Regions from separate parts of the Isoptericola sp. NPDC056134 genome, predicted to be linked through region 3. Evidence: predicted binding sites of a transcription regulator. Region 3 holds the regulator's gene; each other region holds the start of a gene.
What was found. The regulator LexA, encoded in region 3, represses DNA repair genes until DNA is damaged. The targets are predictions, from matches to a motif close to TCGAACANNTGTTCGA.

Region 1 (4,695 bases), on a different contig from region 3:
CCCGGGGCCCAGCTCGCGCCGTCCGGGTTGGAGTCGGACTTGGCGTCCCAGAAGACGCCGGCGCCGAGGGCGAGGAACGGCAGGACGATCGTCAGGATCGTGAAGACCACGAGGGTGCGTACCGGACGCGACCGCTTCGTGCGTGAGTTCGCCAACTTCTGTCTCTTCCCGTCTGCGCGCCGCCGCGGGGCCGGCGCGTGATGGCGCCGGCCGGGATCACCCCGACCGGCGCGTCGTCAGGCCGACGGGCGCGAGCGCCCGCCGTCCCATGTCGCTGGTGCTGTCACTTCGATGCTGTCACTTGGTGGTGCCGGCCTCGCCCTCGTCACGACGCTGCTGCTCCCGGTACTCCCGCTGCGCGGTGTCCAGGCTCGACAGGTCGTCGGGGACGTCGATGTGACCGTCGCCGGAGGTGATCGTACCGGTCGCGGAGGAGTCGCTTGTGACGTCGGTCTCGTCGGCCTCGGCCACGGGCTCCTCGACCGGCGCGTCCACGCGCTTGGCGATGGCCGCGCGCAGCCAGCGGGTCTGCGCGCCGCCGGGGCCGGTCTCGATGGTGACGGTGTCGGTCGCCTCGTCGATCTCCACGACCGTGCCGAACAGGCCCGAACCGGTCATGACCTCCTGACCCGGCTCGAGCTGCGACCGGAACTCGGCCTGCTGCTTCTGCTGCTTGCGCGTCCGCTGGCTCATGAAGAACATGAGGCCGGCGAGGACCACGAAGAGGATGATGAGTTCCACGGAGCGTCCTTGTCTGTCGCTGCCCGACGGTCGTCGACCGACTGCCGGGCGTCGGGGGCGCACCGGTCGGCACGCCGGCGCAGAGTCCTGCGCACACGGCCCCCAACGAGCACGGCACCCGTCGAGTTCCGGCCCTGGGCCGTCGGCGGCCGGGGGCGCTCCCAGTCTACTGGGGCGGCCCGGCGTCCCTGTCGGACCCGTCGAACAGGGTTCCCCCGAGCGGCGCGCCCCACGCGCCGGGCGGCGGCTCGAGCCCGAGGTGCTCCCAGGCGGCCTGCGTGGCGACCCGGCCGCGCGGCGTGCGGCCCAGGAGCCCTTCGCGGACGAGGTACGGCTCGGCCACCGTCTCCACGGTGTCCGGCTCCTCACCCACGGTCATCGCGAGCGTGCCCAGGCCCACGGGACCGCCGGCGAACCGGCGGCAGACGGCGTCGAGCACGGCACGGTCCAGCCGGTCGAGGCCGATCGGGTCGACCTCGTAGACCTCCAGCGCCGCCCGGGCCGCCCGGAGGTCGAGGCTGCCGTCCCCGCGCACCTGGGCCCAGTCGCGCACGCGGCGCAGCAGGCGGTTGGCGATGCGGGGGGTGCCGCGCGACCGGCCCGCGATCTCGTGCGCTGCGGCGTGCTGGATGTCGACGCCGAGCAGGCCGGCGGACCGGGTGATGACGCGCTCCAGCTCGGCGGCGTCGTAGAAGTCGAGGTGCCCGGTGAACCCGAAGCGGTCGCGCAGCGGGGCGGGCAGCAGGCCCGACCTCGTCGTCGCGCCGACGACGGTGAACGGCGGCAGCGCCAGCGGGATCGCGCTCGCGCCCGCCCCCTTGCCGACGACGACGTCGACGCGGAAGTCCTCCATCGCGACGTACAGCAGCTCCTCGGCCGGGCGGGCCAGCCGGTGGATCTCGTCGATTAAGAGGACCTCGCCCTCCTCCAGCGAGGACAGCACCGCCGCGAGGTCGCCCGCGTGCTGGATCGCCGGGCCGCTCGTGACCCGCAGCGAGGTGCCGAGCTCGGCGGCGATGATCATCGCCAGCGTGGTCTTGCCGAGCCCGGGCGGGCCGGACAGCAGGACGTGATCGGGTGACGCGTCGCGGGCCAGGGCCGCCTGCAGGACCAGGGAGAGCTGGTCGCGCACCACCCGCTGCCCGACGAACTCGTCCAGCTTCTTCGGGCGCAGCGCCGCCTCGGCCGCGCGCTCGACGTCGTCGGCCGAGGAGGTGACGAGCCGCTCCCCGCCGTACTCCGGGTCCGCCTCAGCCACGGCGGCCGCCCAGGGAGCGCAGCGCCGCGCGCAGCGTGGCCGCGACGTCGATCGGGCTGTCGGCCGGGCGGTCGTCGCCCGCGTCCGCGAGGACCCGGTCGACGGTGTCCTGGGCGACCTTGGCGGCCCAGCCCAGGCCCACGAGCGCCTCGACCACCTGGTCGCGCGCCGGGTCTCCCGCGGCGACGGGCGGCGCGTCGGGCACGACGGCGCCGGCGGCGGCGGACGTCGGGGCGCCCAGCTTGCCGGACAGCTCGAGCACCATGCGCTGGGCGCTCTTGGGGCCGACACCGGGGATGCGGCGCAGCGCCGCGAGGTCCTCGGACGCGACGGCGCGGCGCAGGGCGTCGGGGGTCAGCACGGCGAGCATGGCGAGAGCGATCCGGGGCCCGACGCCGGACACGGACTGGGCGGTCTCGAAGACCTCCCGTTCGTCCGCCTCCGCGAAGCCGAACACCGTCATCGAGTCCTCACGGACGACCAGCGTGGTGTGCAGCTGGGCCCGCTCCCCCACCCGCAGGCCGGCGAGGGTGCCCGGGGTGGCGTGCACGAGGTACCCGACCCCGCCGACGTCGAGCACGGCCCGCTCCAGCGTCACGTGCGTGACCGTGCCGGTCAGGGAGGCGATCACCGTGGTCCTTCCGTCGAAGAGGCCGTCGAGATGTCCGTCGACACGGCCGTCGAACACCCGTACGAGGCGTCACTGTAACAACCGGCGCCGACGCCGGGGCGGGCGACACTCGACGAGCCGCACGACGAGCCGCGCGACGGCGACCGGGCGGCCCGGGTCCCGCTCAGCGCCGGGCTCGGGAGGGGGCGCCGCGGTGCGAGCCGGTGCGCGCGGTGCGCTCGGCCGCCGCCCAGGCGCGCTGGGCCGGGGTGAGCTCGTTCCGCTCGCCACCCTGGAGCGCTCCGGACGGCCGCCACAGGTGCGTGACGGCGAGGGCGAGCGCGTCGGCGGCGTCGGCCGGCCGCGGCAGCTCGTCGAGCCCGAGGATGCGCGCGATCATGCGCTGCACCTGCTCCTTGTCGGCGCGGCCGGACCCGGTGACGGCGGCCTTCACCTCGCTCGGCGTGTGCATCGCGACCGGGACGCCGCGCCGGGCGGCCGCGACCATCGCGAGGCCGGCGACCTGCGCGGTGCCCATCACGGTGCCGCGGTTGTTCTGGGCGAAGACGCGCTCCACGGCGACGACGTCGGGCACCGTGCGCTCGAGCCACTCCTCGAGCCCCTCGGCGACGCGCAGCAGCCGGAGGTCGACGCTCAGCTCGGGCTCGCTGCGCACGACCCCGACGTCGACCATCCGGGCCTTGCGGCCCGGCAACGAGTCGACGACGCCGACCCCGCACCGGGTCAGACCCGGGTCCACCCCCAGCACGCGCACGTCGTCACCCTCTCACGCGGGCGGCCGCGGACGGCCGACCCGCGCCGGGAGCCGTCACTCCTCGTCGAGGGCCGCCATGACCTCGTCGGAGGCGTCGAAGTTCGCGTAGACGTTCTGCACGTCGTCGCTGTCCTCGAGCGCGTCGATGAGGCGCATGATCTTGCGCGCGCCCTCCACGTCGACCTCGACCTCCATGGAGGGGTGCCAGATGGAGTCGGCCGAGTCGTACTCGATGCCGGCCTCCTGGATCGCCGTGCGCACGGCGACGAGGTCGGTGGCCTCCGAGAGGACCTCGATGACGTCGCCCTCGTCGCTGACCTCCTCGGCGCCCGCGTCGAGCGCGGCGAGCATGACGTCGTCCTCCGTGACGCCCTCCGCCTTCGGCACCACGACGAGGCCCTTGCGGGAGAACAGGTAGGACACGGAGCCCGGGTCGGCCAGGTTGCCGCCGTTGCGGGAGAACGCGAGGCGCACCTCGGAGGCGGCACGGTTCTTGTTGTCCGTGAGGCACTCGACGAGGACGGCGATGCCGTTCGCGCCGTAACCCTCGTACATGATCGTCTGGTAGTCGACGGCGTCGGCGCCCTCGCCGGAGCCGCGCTTGAGCGCGCGGTCGATGTTGTCGTTGGGGACCGACGACTTCTTCGCCTTCTGGATGGCGTCGAACAGCGTGGGGTTGCCGGCCGGGTCGCCGCCGCCCGTGCGCGCGGCGACCTCGATGTTCTTGATCAGCTTCGCGAAAAGCTTGCCGCGCTTGGCGTCGATCGCCGCCTTCTTGTGCTTGGTCGTGGCCCACTTGGAGTGACCTGACATGCGCTCCCTAACTCCTTCGCGATGCTTGGACGAGCCGGACGAACAACCCGTGCACGCGCGCGTCCCCCGTGATCTCCGGGTGGAACGCGGTGGCGAGCAGCCGTCCCTGACGTGCTGCGACGATCTTACCGGCGGCGGGCCCCACCGTGGAGCCGTCCGCCCAGCGGTCCGGCATGCGGGCGAGCACCTCGACGTCCGGCCCGGCCTCCTCGACCCACGGAGCGCGGATGAAGGCGGTGCGCACCGGGCGCCCGCCCGGCGCGTCCGAGACGCCCGCGACCTGCAGGTCCGCCTCGAACGAGTCCACCTGGCGGCCGAACGCGTTGCGCCGCACGACGACGTCCATCCCGCCCAGCGTGCGCTGGTCGGCGGTGCCGCCCTCGATGCGGTCCGCGAGCAGGATCATCCCCGCGCACGAGCCGAACACGGGCAGCCCCTCGCCGATCAGCCGCCGCAGCGGGTCGGCGAGCTCGAACAGCCGCAGCAGCTTGTCGATCG
Region 2 (4,695 bases), on a different contig from region 3:
GCGTCGAGCTGCTGCGCGAGCTGCGGCTGGGGGAGTACGACGTGCTGGTCGGCATCAACCTCCTGCGCGAGGGCCTGGACCTGCCGGAGGTGTCCCTGGTGGCGATCCTCGACGCCGACAAGGAGGGCTTCCTGCGCTCCGAGCGGTCGCTCATCCAGACGATCGGGCGCGCGGCGCGCAACGTCACCGGCCAGGTGCACATGTACGCGGACAAGATCACGCCGGCCATGCGGTACGCCCTCGACGAGACGGACCGCCGTCGCGCGAAGCAGGTGGCGTACAACGAGGAGCACGGGATCGACCCGCAGCCGCTGCGCAAGAGGATCGCGGACGTCACCGACATGCTCGCCCGCGAGGACATCGACACGCAGGAGCTGCTGTCCGGCGGGTACCGCAAGGCCCCCGCGTCCGCGCAGGGCAAGGGGCGCGCGCCCGTGCCGGGCTCGCCGAAGGAGGGCGCCACCACCGGCAACCGGCTCGCCGGGGCCGCTGCGGGCGAGCTCGCGGAGCTCATCCAGGAGCTCAGCGACCAGATGCACGCCGCCGCCGCGGAGCTGCAGTTCGAGGTCGCGGCCCGCCTCCGCGACGAGATCGGCGGGCTGAAGAAGGAGCTGCGGCAGATGCAGGCCGCGACGGCCTGAGCGGGGCGGGAGATCCCGTCGTGACATGCGCGGATGGCGGGTCCGGGGTCTCATGTAGGGTGTGCGGGTTGGAGGGGAGTACCCCGCCCACGGTGAGGTCGTCATCACGTCCGGCACGGATGCCGGACCGGCCTCGTCGGCCCGGACGCCAGGCTCGCAGCCGCTCCGGGTGGGGAAGACCTCCGGTGCTCAGTGCTACGTACCGGAGGAGTTTTCATGGATGTGCCCGTCTGGGTCTGGATCGTCACCGTCGGCGTGATCCTCGCGATGCTCGCGGTCGACTACGTCGGCCACGTGCGCACCCCGCACGCCCCCACGCTGCGCGAGTCGGCCACGTGGTCCCTGGCCTACGTCGCGGTCGCGGTCGTGTTCGGCGTGATCGTCTGGGTCGTGTGGGGCGGGACGTACGGCGGGGAGTACTTCGCCGGGTACATCACGGAGAAGTCGCTCAGCGTCGACAACCTGTTCGTCTTCGTCCTGATCATGACGAGCTTCCGGGTGCCCCGCGAGTACCAGCAGCGCGTGCTCCTCATCGGCATCACGATCGCGCTGGTGCTGCGCACGGTGTTCATCATCGCCGGCGCCGCGATCATCGCGAACTTCGCCTGGGTCTTCTACATCTTCGGCGCGTTCCTCATCTGGACCGCGATCGCCCAGGCCCGCTCGGGCACGGGGCACGACGAGGAGTGGAACGAGAACGGCGTCCTGCGGCTGACCCGCCGCCTCTTCCCGACGACGGACACGTACGTCGGCGACAAGATGACCGCGAAGATCGACGGCAAGCGGTTCATCACGCCGATGCTCATCGTCATGGTCGCGATCGGCAGCGCGGACCTGCTGTTCGCCGTCGACTCGATCCCCGCCATCTTCGGTCTCACGCAGGAGACGTACCTCGTCTTCGCGGCCAACGCGTTCTCCCTCCTCGGGCTGCGGCAGCTCTACTTCCTCGTGGACGGTCTCCTGGACCGCCTCGTCTACCTCAACTACGGCCTCGCGGCGATCCTCGGCTTCATCGGTGTCAAGCTGGTGATCCACGCCCTGCACACCAACGAGCTGCCGTTCATCAACGGCGGGAACCACGTCGAGGCGATCCCCGAGATCTCGACGACGCTGTCCCTCAGCTTCATCGTGGTGGTGCTCGCCGTCACGACGATCGCCTCCCTGGCGCGCGACCGGCGTGACCGTCGGGCCCGTGCCGTCGCCGCGCCGACACCCACCTCCGAAGGAGACGCATGATCCACGAGCTGCCGGTCTGGTTCGAGTGGGCGTCGCTCGCGGCGCTGATCCTCCTGCTCGCCGTCGACCTCGCCATCGTCGGCAGGCGCCCGCACGTGCCGAGCATGAAGGAGAGCGGCCTGTGGGTCGGCTTCTACGTGGCGCTGGCGCTGGTGTTCGGGCTGATCGTGCTGGCGGTGGGCGGCACAGCCCCCGCCGGGGAGTTCTACGCCGGCTGGCTCACGGAGTACTCCCTGAGCGTGGACAACCTGTTCGTCTTCGTCATCATCATGTCGCGGTTCGCGGTGCCGAAGCGGCACCAGCAGATGGTGCTGATGGTCGGCATCATCATCGCGCTGGTGCTGCGCGGGGCGTTCATCCTCGCGGGGGCGGCGATCCTCGAGCAGTTCGTGTGGGTGTTCTACCTCTTCGGCGCGTTCCTCATCTACACGGCGGTCAAGCTCGTGGCGGGAGGCGACGACGAGGAGGAGTTCAAGGAGAACGTGGCGATCCGCCTGCTCCGCCGCGTGCTGCCGGTGAGCCAGGAGTACGACGGCGCGAAGGTGCGCACGGTGGTCGACGGGAAGAAGCTGTTCACCCCGATGCTCGTGGTGTTCGTCGCGATCGGCTCGACCGACCTGCTGTTCGCGCTCGACTCGATCCCCGCGATCTTCGGGCTGACGAAGGATCCGTTCATCGTCTTCACCGCGAACATCTTCGCCCTCATGGGCCTGCGGCAGCTCTACTTCCTGCTCGGCGGCCTGCTCGAGCGGCTGGTGTACCTGCCGATCGCCCTGGCGGTCATCCTCGGGTTCATCGGCGTCAAGCTCATCCTCGAGGCGCTGCACACCAACACGCTCCCGTTCATCAACGGGGGCGAGCACGTCGCCTGGGCACCTGAGATCCCGATCTGGCTGTCCCTCGCCGTGATCCTCGGCTCGATCGCGATCGCGACGGTCGCGAGCCTGGCGAAGACGCGGCGGACCGCCGCGGTCGCCGCGAAGGACGCGGCGCCGGCGGGCGCGGCCGACGCCGCGGGCGCGGCGTCGTCGACGACGCCGGCACCGGAGGCGCAGGACGTGGCGTCGGAGCCCGGCACCGCTCCCGCGTCCTCCGGGCCGGAGTCCTCGGGCCGCTGACGACACGAGCGCACGGGCCCCGGACGGCACGCCGTCCGGGGCCCGCGCGCGTCCGGCGTCAGGCGGCGAAGCCGCCGATCACGGGCACGAACTCCCGCGCCGCGCGGTGCGCCACCAGACCCTCGCGCCGCATGGGGTCGGCCGCGAGCAGCTCGAGCGCGCCGGTCGCGTCCTCGGCCTCGACGACCAGGAGCGCGCCGCCGGGCTCGCCGTCCGGCGTCGCGGGCAGCGGGCCGGACACGCGCAGCGTGCCGCTCTCGTGCAGGCCGCGGAGGAACTCCCGGTGCTCCGGACGGACCTCCGCGAGGCGGTCGGGGTCGGTGACGTAGACGTACGTGACGGCGTAGACGGACATGGCCGTATCCAAGCATCCCGCGCGGTCGCGGGCCCGGGACGTCCAGGAGCGGGTCGGGAGGCCGGGTGTGACCGGTCAGGCACGCGAAAAGACCCCGAAAGGTATAGAACGCCTGTACGAATGTCGGCGCGCCGACGTAGGATGCCCGGGTGAGCAACCGCCTCGTCATCTCCGGCGCCCGCGAGCACAATCTGCGCAACATCGAGCTCGATCTCCCGCGCGACGGGCTGATCGTCTTCACCGGGCTGTCGGGCTCGGGGAAGTCCTCCCTGGCGTTCGACACGATCTTCGCCGAGGGGCAGCGCCGCTACGTGGAGTCGCTCTCCGCGTACGCCCGCCAGTTCCTCGGTCAGATGGACAAGCCCGACGTCGACTTCATCGAGGGCCTGTCGCCCGCGGTGTCGATCGACCAGAAGTCGACCAACCGCAACCCGCGGTCGACGGTCGGCACGATCACCGAGGTCTACGACTACCTGCGCCTGCTCTTCGCCCGCGCGGGGACGCAGCACTGCCCCGTGTGCGGCGAGCCGGTCCGCTCGCAGACGCCGCAGCAGATCGTCGACAAGCTCCTCGAGCTGCCGGAGGGCACCCGGTACCAGGTGCTCGCACCCGTCGTGCGCGGGCGCAAGGGCGAGTACGCCGACCTGTTCGCCGAGCTGCAGACGCAGGGCTTCGCCCGCGCGCGGGTCGACGGCGAGGTGGTGCAGCTGACCAGCCCGCCCACGCTCGAGAAGAAGCTCAAGCACGACATCGAGGTCGTCGTCGACCGTCTCGTGTCACGCGACGGCGTCCAGCGCCGGCTCACCGACTCGGTGGAGACCGCGCTGCGGCTCGCGGGCGGCCTGGTCATGGTCGAGCTCGTCGACGCCGACATCGACGACCTCGACCGGGTGCGCAAGTTCTCGGAGAAGCGGGCGTGCCCCAACGACCACCCGCTCGCGCTCGACGAGATCGAGCCCCGCACGTTCTCCTTCAACGCCCCGTACGGCGCGTGCCCGGAGTGCACCGGCATCGGCTTCCGCCTCGAGGTCGACGCCGACCTCGTCGTGCCGGACGAGGAGAGGACCCTGCGCGACGGTGCCGTGGTGCCGTGGGCGCAGACGTCGTCGGAGTACTTCGAGCGGGTGCTCACCGCGCTGGCGGAGGAGATGAGCTTCTCCATGGACGTGCCGTGGCGCGCGCTGCCGCAGCGCGCCCGTGACGCGATCCTGTTCGGCCGCAACCACCAGGTGCACGTGCGGTACAAGAACCGCTGGGGCCGCGAGCGGCAGTACTCCACCGGCTTCGAGGGCGCGGTGACCTTCCTGGAGCGCCGGCACCGGGAGACCGAGTCCGACTGGTCGAA
Region 3 (4,695 bases):
CTGCGCTCCGGCGCCTCGACACCTAGCGTGGGGCCGTGGACGAGACACGCAGGACGACCAAGCTCGCGATCGTCGGAGCGGGCGCGGTGGGCTCCACCCTCGCGTACGCGGCGCTGGCCCGGGGCGCGGCCCGGTCCGTCGCCCTCCTGGACGTCAACCGCGCGAAGGTCGAGGCCGAGGTGCTCGACCTCCGGCACGGGGGCATGTTCATCCCTCAGGCCGAGATCGACGGCTCGGACGACGTGGAGGTCTGCCGCGGCGCCGACATCGTCGCGGTGACGGCGGGGGCCAAGCAGAAGCCCGGACAGAGCCGCCTCGACCTGGCCGAGGCGACGGTCGGCCTCACGCGGTCCATCCTGCCGGGCCTCCTCGAGGTGGCCCCGGACGCCGTGTTCCTCATGGTCACCAACCCGGTCGACGTCGTCACCTACGCCGCGCAGGAGATCAGCGGCCTGCCCCGGGGGCGGGTGTTCGGCAGCGGGACCGTCCTCGACTCGTCGCGGCTGCGCGACGCGCTGGCCCGCCACTGCGGGGTGGCGGTCGGGAACGTGCACGCGAACATCGCGGGCGAGCACGGCGACTCGGAGATCGTGCTGTGGAGCTCCGCGACGATCGCCGGCGTGCCCCTCCTGGACTGGCGGCCTTTCCGGGGGCACCCGCCCCTCGACGAGGCTGCCCGGCGGCGCATCGCGACCGACGTCGTGGAGTCCGCCTACCGCGTCATCGCCGGCAAGGGGGCCACCAACTACGCGGTCGGCCTGGCGGCCACCCGGATCATCGAGGCGGTGCTCAACGACGAGCACCGCGTGATGAACGTGTCCTCGCGCCTGGACGACTTCTACGGCATCAGCGACGTCTGCCTGTCGGTACCGTCGCTCGTCGGCCGCCGGGGCGTGGCAGAGACGATCGACACCCCGCTGTCGGACGACGAGGTCGCCGGGCTGCGCGCGTCGGCCGAGAGCATGCGGGCCGTGCAGCAGCGCCTCGGGTTCTGACGGCCCGGGGCCGCACCGGCGGTGCTCAGAGGCTGCGGAGCACCGCCACGACCCGGCCGAGCACCTGCGCCTCGTCGCCCGGGATGGGGGAGTAGGCGGCGTTCTGCGGCAGCAGCCAGGTGTGCCCGTCGGCCTGCTTGAACGTCTTGACCGTGGCCTCGCCGTCGATCATCGCGGCGACGACCTCGCCGTTCTCGGCGACGGGCTGGCTGCGCACGACCACCCAGTCGCCGTCGCAGATCGCGGCGTCGACCATCGAGTCGCCCGCGACCTTGAGCAGGAACAGGTCGCCGTCGCCGACGACCTGCCGGGGGAGCGGGAAGACGTCCTCGACGACCTGCTCCGCGAGGATGGGGCCTCCGGCGGCGATCCTGCCGACCAGCGGGACGTAGGACGGGGCCTGGGCCGGCTGCGCGTCGGACGCGGCGAGCGACCCTGCCACGTACCCCGGGGCGGGGTCTGCCTCGGGCGCGGCCCTGTCGATGGCGGGTGCCTCGGGGTCGACGACCTCGATCGCGCGCGGCCGGTTGGGGTCGCGGCGCAGGTAGCCCTTGCGCTCGAGCGTGGTGAGCTGGTGCTTGACCGAGGACGGGCTCGCCAGGCCCACGGCCTCGCCGATCTCGCGCATGGTCGGCGGGTAGCCGCGTGCCTCGACGGAGCTGCGGATGGTCTCGAGCACGCGCCGCTGGCGGGGCGTGAGGCGGTCGGACGACGGCGAGAGCTCGCTCACCGACGCCAGCGCGGTCGTCGAGGCGCCGGCCGTCGTCGTGGCCGCGCCGTCGAGTGTCTCGTCCTGGGCAGCCCATGGCGTCGCCGTCGTCGTGGACGCCGGGGCCTGGTCCCGTCCGCTGGTCATCGCGTTCTCCGTCCTGCAGGGCGCGGCCCGTGGGCGGGCCGATGAAATCCGACAAACCTTCCATCGCGCTGTCGGCCACTCTAAGCCAGTTCCGGCCCGACATCAAACATCTGTTCGATCGGGCCTCGACCGTGTCGCCGGGACGTGGTACACCTAGTACAGCAGTTCGACGTACAGGTGTTCGACGAACAGACGTTCGACGGAGCGGCCGCCCCGGGCGGCACCGCGTGGACCGGAGGCAGGACGATGCAGAACGCACGCAGCACCAGCGACGCGCACGGTTTCCTCGGGCTCGGAGGGCTCCGGCTCACCCGCAGGGGCCGGGTGGTGGTCGCGGCCCTCGTGCTCCTCGTGCTCGTGGGAGCGGGGCTGTTCGGCCAGCGCGCCGTCGCCGAGTCGCCGGGCACGGGCGTCGAGGTCCGGCTCCAGACCGTGGCGCCCGGCGACACCCTCTGGCAGTACGCGCAGCAGGTGCGTGACACGGGCGAGGACCTGCGCGACGTGGTCGCCGAGCTCCGCGACCTCAACGGGCTGACGTCGGCGGAGCTCCAGACCGGGCAGGTCGTGGTGCTCCCGCTGGACTGACGGCGAGGATCTGCCCCCGCCGCGGGAGATCCTGCTTGCGCGGACGGTCGCCCGCCGCTTACCTTGTCGGGCAGCCGGGCGCCGGTCCGGAGCCGAGCGCAGGAGACCAGCGATGCACTGCCCGTTCTGCCGCCATGCGGACTCGCGAGTCGTCGACTCGCGCACCTCCGACGACGGCTCGTCCATCCGTCGCCGGCGTCAGTGCCCCGCGTGCCAGCGCCGGTTCACCACGATCGAGACGGCCAGCCTGTCGGTGGCCAAGCGCTCCGGGGTGACCGAGCCGTTCAGTCGGGACAAGGTCGTGGCGGGCGTGCGCAAGGCCTGCCAGGGCCGGCCGGTGAGCGCCGACGACCTCGCCGTCCTCGCGCAGAAGGTCGAGGAGACCCTGCGCGCCTCCGGCCGGCCCGAGATCGAGGCGAACGAGGTCGGCCTGGCGATCCTCGGGCCGCTGCGCGAGCTGGACGAGGTCGCCTATCTGCGCTTCGCCAGCGTCTACCAGTCGTTCGAGTCCCTCGAGGACTTCGAGTCGGCTATCACCTCGCTGCGGGCGGAGCGGGACGAGCGCGCCACCGCCGGGAGCGGCGGCACGACCGCCTGACGCCCGGGTCGCCCGGTCCGGGCGAAATGCCCTGGCGCCGGGTGACGGCCCGGGGCATGCTGGACGGCACCAGGTGCTGCGTGGCCCCGCCGCGCGAGCACACCCACCCCGACGGACGACGAGGTGACCGCGATGACGGACGACTCCAGGGCGAAGCCCTCCGAGGACACGAAGGCGCGCTTCCGGGAGGCGCTGGAGAAGAAGAACGCCGCCAGCCACCCGACCGCCGGCAAGGACGGCAACACCGGCCAGGTGCACGGCTCGGAGACGACCGGGCCCGTGCAGAAGATGTTCCGCCGCAAGTCGGGCTGAGCACCGACCGACGCGCGAAGGGCGGCCCCGGGGAACCGGGGCCGCCCTTCGCGCGTGCGGCGCGTGCGCCGTGCGGTGCCGGGTGGGTGTCAGCCGGCGGCGGGCCCCGGCGGGAACTCGGGCCGCTCGAACGCGTCGCGGATGCGGAGGCGGATCGTCGAGTCCATGGCCTGCAGCTTGGCCGACGCGCCGCGCTGGGTGACGTCCGAGATGTCGGTCACCACATAGCCGATCTCGCCGCGCGTCGCGAGCATCTGCGCCTCGATGTTGGCGCCGTGGTCGGCGAAGACCTGGTTCACGCGGGCGAGGACGCCGGGCACGTTGCGGTGCAGCAGCATGATGCGGCCGACGCCCGTGTGCGCGAGCTGGAGGTTCGGGAGGTTCACGGACAGCGTCGTGGACCCGGTCGCCACGAAGTCGCGCAGCTTCTTGGAGACGAACTCGCCGATCGCCTCCTGGGCCTCCTCCGTCGAGCCGCCGACGTGCGGGGTGAGGATGACGTTCGGCAGGCCGCGCAGGGGCGACGTGAAGCCGTCGCCGCGCTTCTTCGGCTCGGTCGGGAAGACGTCGACGGCCGCGCCGCCGAGGTGCCCGGAGAGGATGTGCTCCCGCAGCGCCTCGACGTCCACGACGAAGCCGCGCGACAGGTTGAGGAAGATCGCGCCGGGCTTCATGCCGGCGAACAGGTCCGCCCCGAAGAGGCCGGCGTTGCCCGCCCGCCCGTCCACGTGGATCGTCACGGCGTCGGCCTCGGCGAGCAGCTCCTCGATGGTCTCGACGCGGTGCGCGTTGCCGAGGGCGAGCTTCTCGGCGGTGTCGTAGAAGACCACCCGCATGCCGAGGTTCTCGGCGAGCACCGACAGCTGGGAGCCGATGTTGCCGTAGCCGATGATGCCCAGCGTGCGGCCCCGCACCTCGTGCGAGCCCTCCGCCGTCTTGTCCCAGACACCGTCGTGCAGCGCCTTGTCGCGCACCGTGAGGCGGCGCGTCAGGGCGATGATCTCCGAGATCGCGAGCTCGACGACGGAGCGCGTGTTCGAGTAGGGCGCGTTGAACACGGCCACGCCGTGGGCCGCGGCGGCCTCGAGGTCGATCTGGTTGGTGCCGATGGAGAAGGTGCCGACGGCCTGCAGGCCGGGGACGCTCTCCAGGACCTTGCGGGTGACGGTGGTCTTGGACCGGATGCCGAGGATCTGGAAGTCCGCGAGGGACTCGATCAGCTCGGACTCGTCGAGCGCGCCGGGGCGCGTGACGACCTCGATGCCCGCATCACGAAGATTCTGGGCAGCGACGGGGTGGACGTTCTCGAGAAGGAGGGCTCGCAGCACGAGGCCATGGTGCGCCGTGCG

Region 1: ruvA (Holliday junction branch migration protein RuvA) is a predicted target of LexA. The motif match lies at 2,680-2,695, and genes of this name have one in related genera.
Region 2: uvrA (excinuclease ABC subunit UvrA) is a predicted target of LexA. The motif match lies at 3,455-3,470, and genes of this name have one in related genera.

Annotation. Positions count from the first base shown of each region.
Region 1 is NZ_JBHJVM010000009.1:32,787-37,481, reverse strand. It holds gene secD (protein translocase subunit SecD) at 1-110, opposite strand, end outside; gene yajC (preprotein translocase subunit YajC) at 298-741, opposite strand; gene ruvB (Holliday junction branch migration DNA helicase RuvB) at 908-1,999, opposite strand; gene ruvA (Holliday junction branch migration protein RuvA) at 1,992-2,630, opposite strand; gene ruvC (crossover junction endodeoxyribonuclease RuvC) at 2,794-3,384, opposite strand; gene ACFCZN_RS10565 (YebC/PmpR family DNA-binding transcriptional regulator) at 3,439-4,197, opposite strand; gene pdxT (pyridoxal 5'-phosphate synthase glutaminase subunit PdxT) at 4,205-4,695, opposite strand, start outside.
Region 2 is NZ_JBHJVM010000004.1:202,915-207,609, forward strand. It holds gene uvrB (excinuclease ABC subunit UvrB) at 1-641, shown strand, start outside; gene ACFCZN_RS06080 (TerC family protein) at 858-1,877, shown strand; gene ACFCZN_RS06085 (TerC family protein) at 1,874-2,995, shown strand; gene ACFCZN_RS06090 (YciI family protein) at 3,054-3,350, opposite strand; gene uvrA (excinuclease ABC subunit UvrA) at 3,500-4,695, shown strand, end outside.
Region 3 is NZ_JBHJVM010000014.1:30,119-34,813, forward strand. It holds gene ACFCZN_RS14260 (ATP-dependent DNA helicase) at 1-26, shown strand, start outside; gene ACFCZN_RS14265 (L-lactate dehydrogenase) at 36-995, shown strand; gene lexA (transcriptional repressor LexA) at 1,021-1,851, opposite strand; gene ACFCZN_RS14275 (LysM peptidoglycan-binding domain-containing protein) at 2,029-2,436, shown strand; gene nrdR (transcriptional regulator NrdR) at 2,549-3,034, shown strand; gene ACFCZN_RS14285 (DUF5302 domain-containing protein) at 3,167-3,346, shown strand; gene serA (phosphoglycerate dehydrogenase) at 3,436-4,674, opposite strand.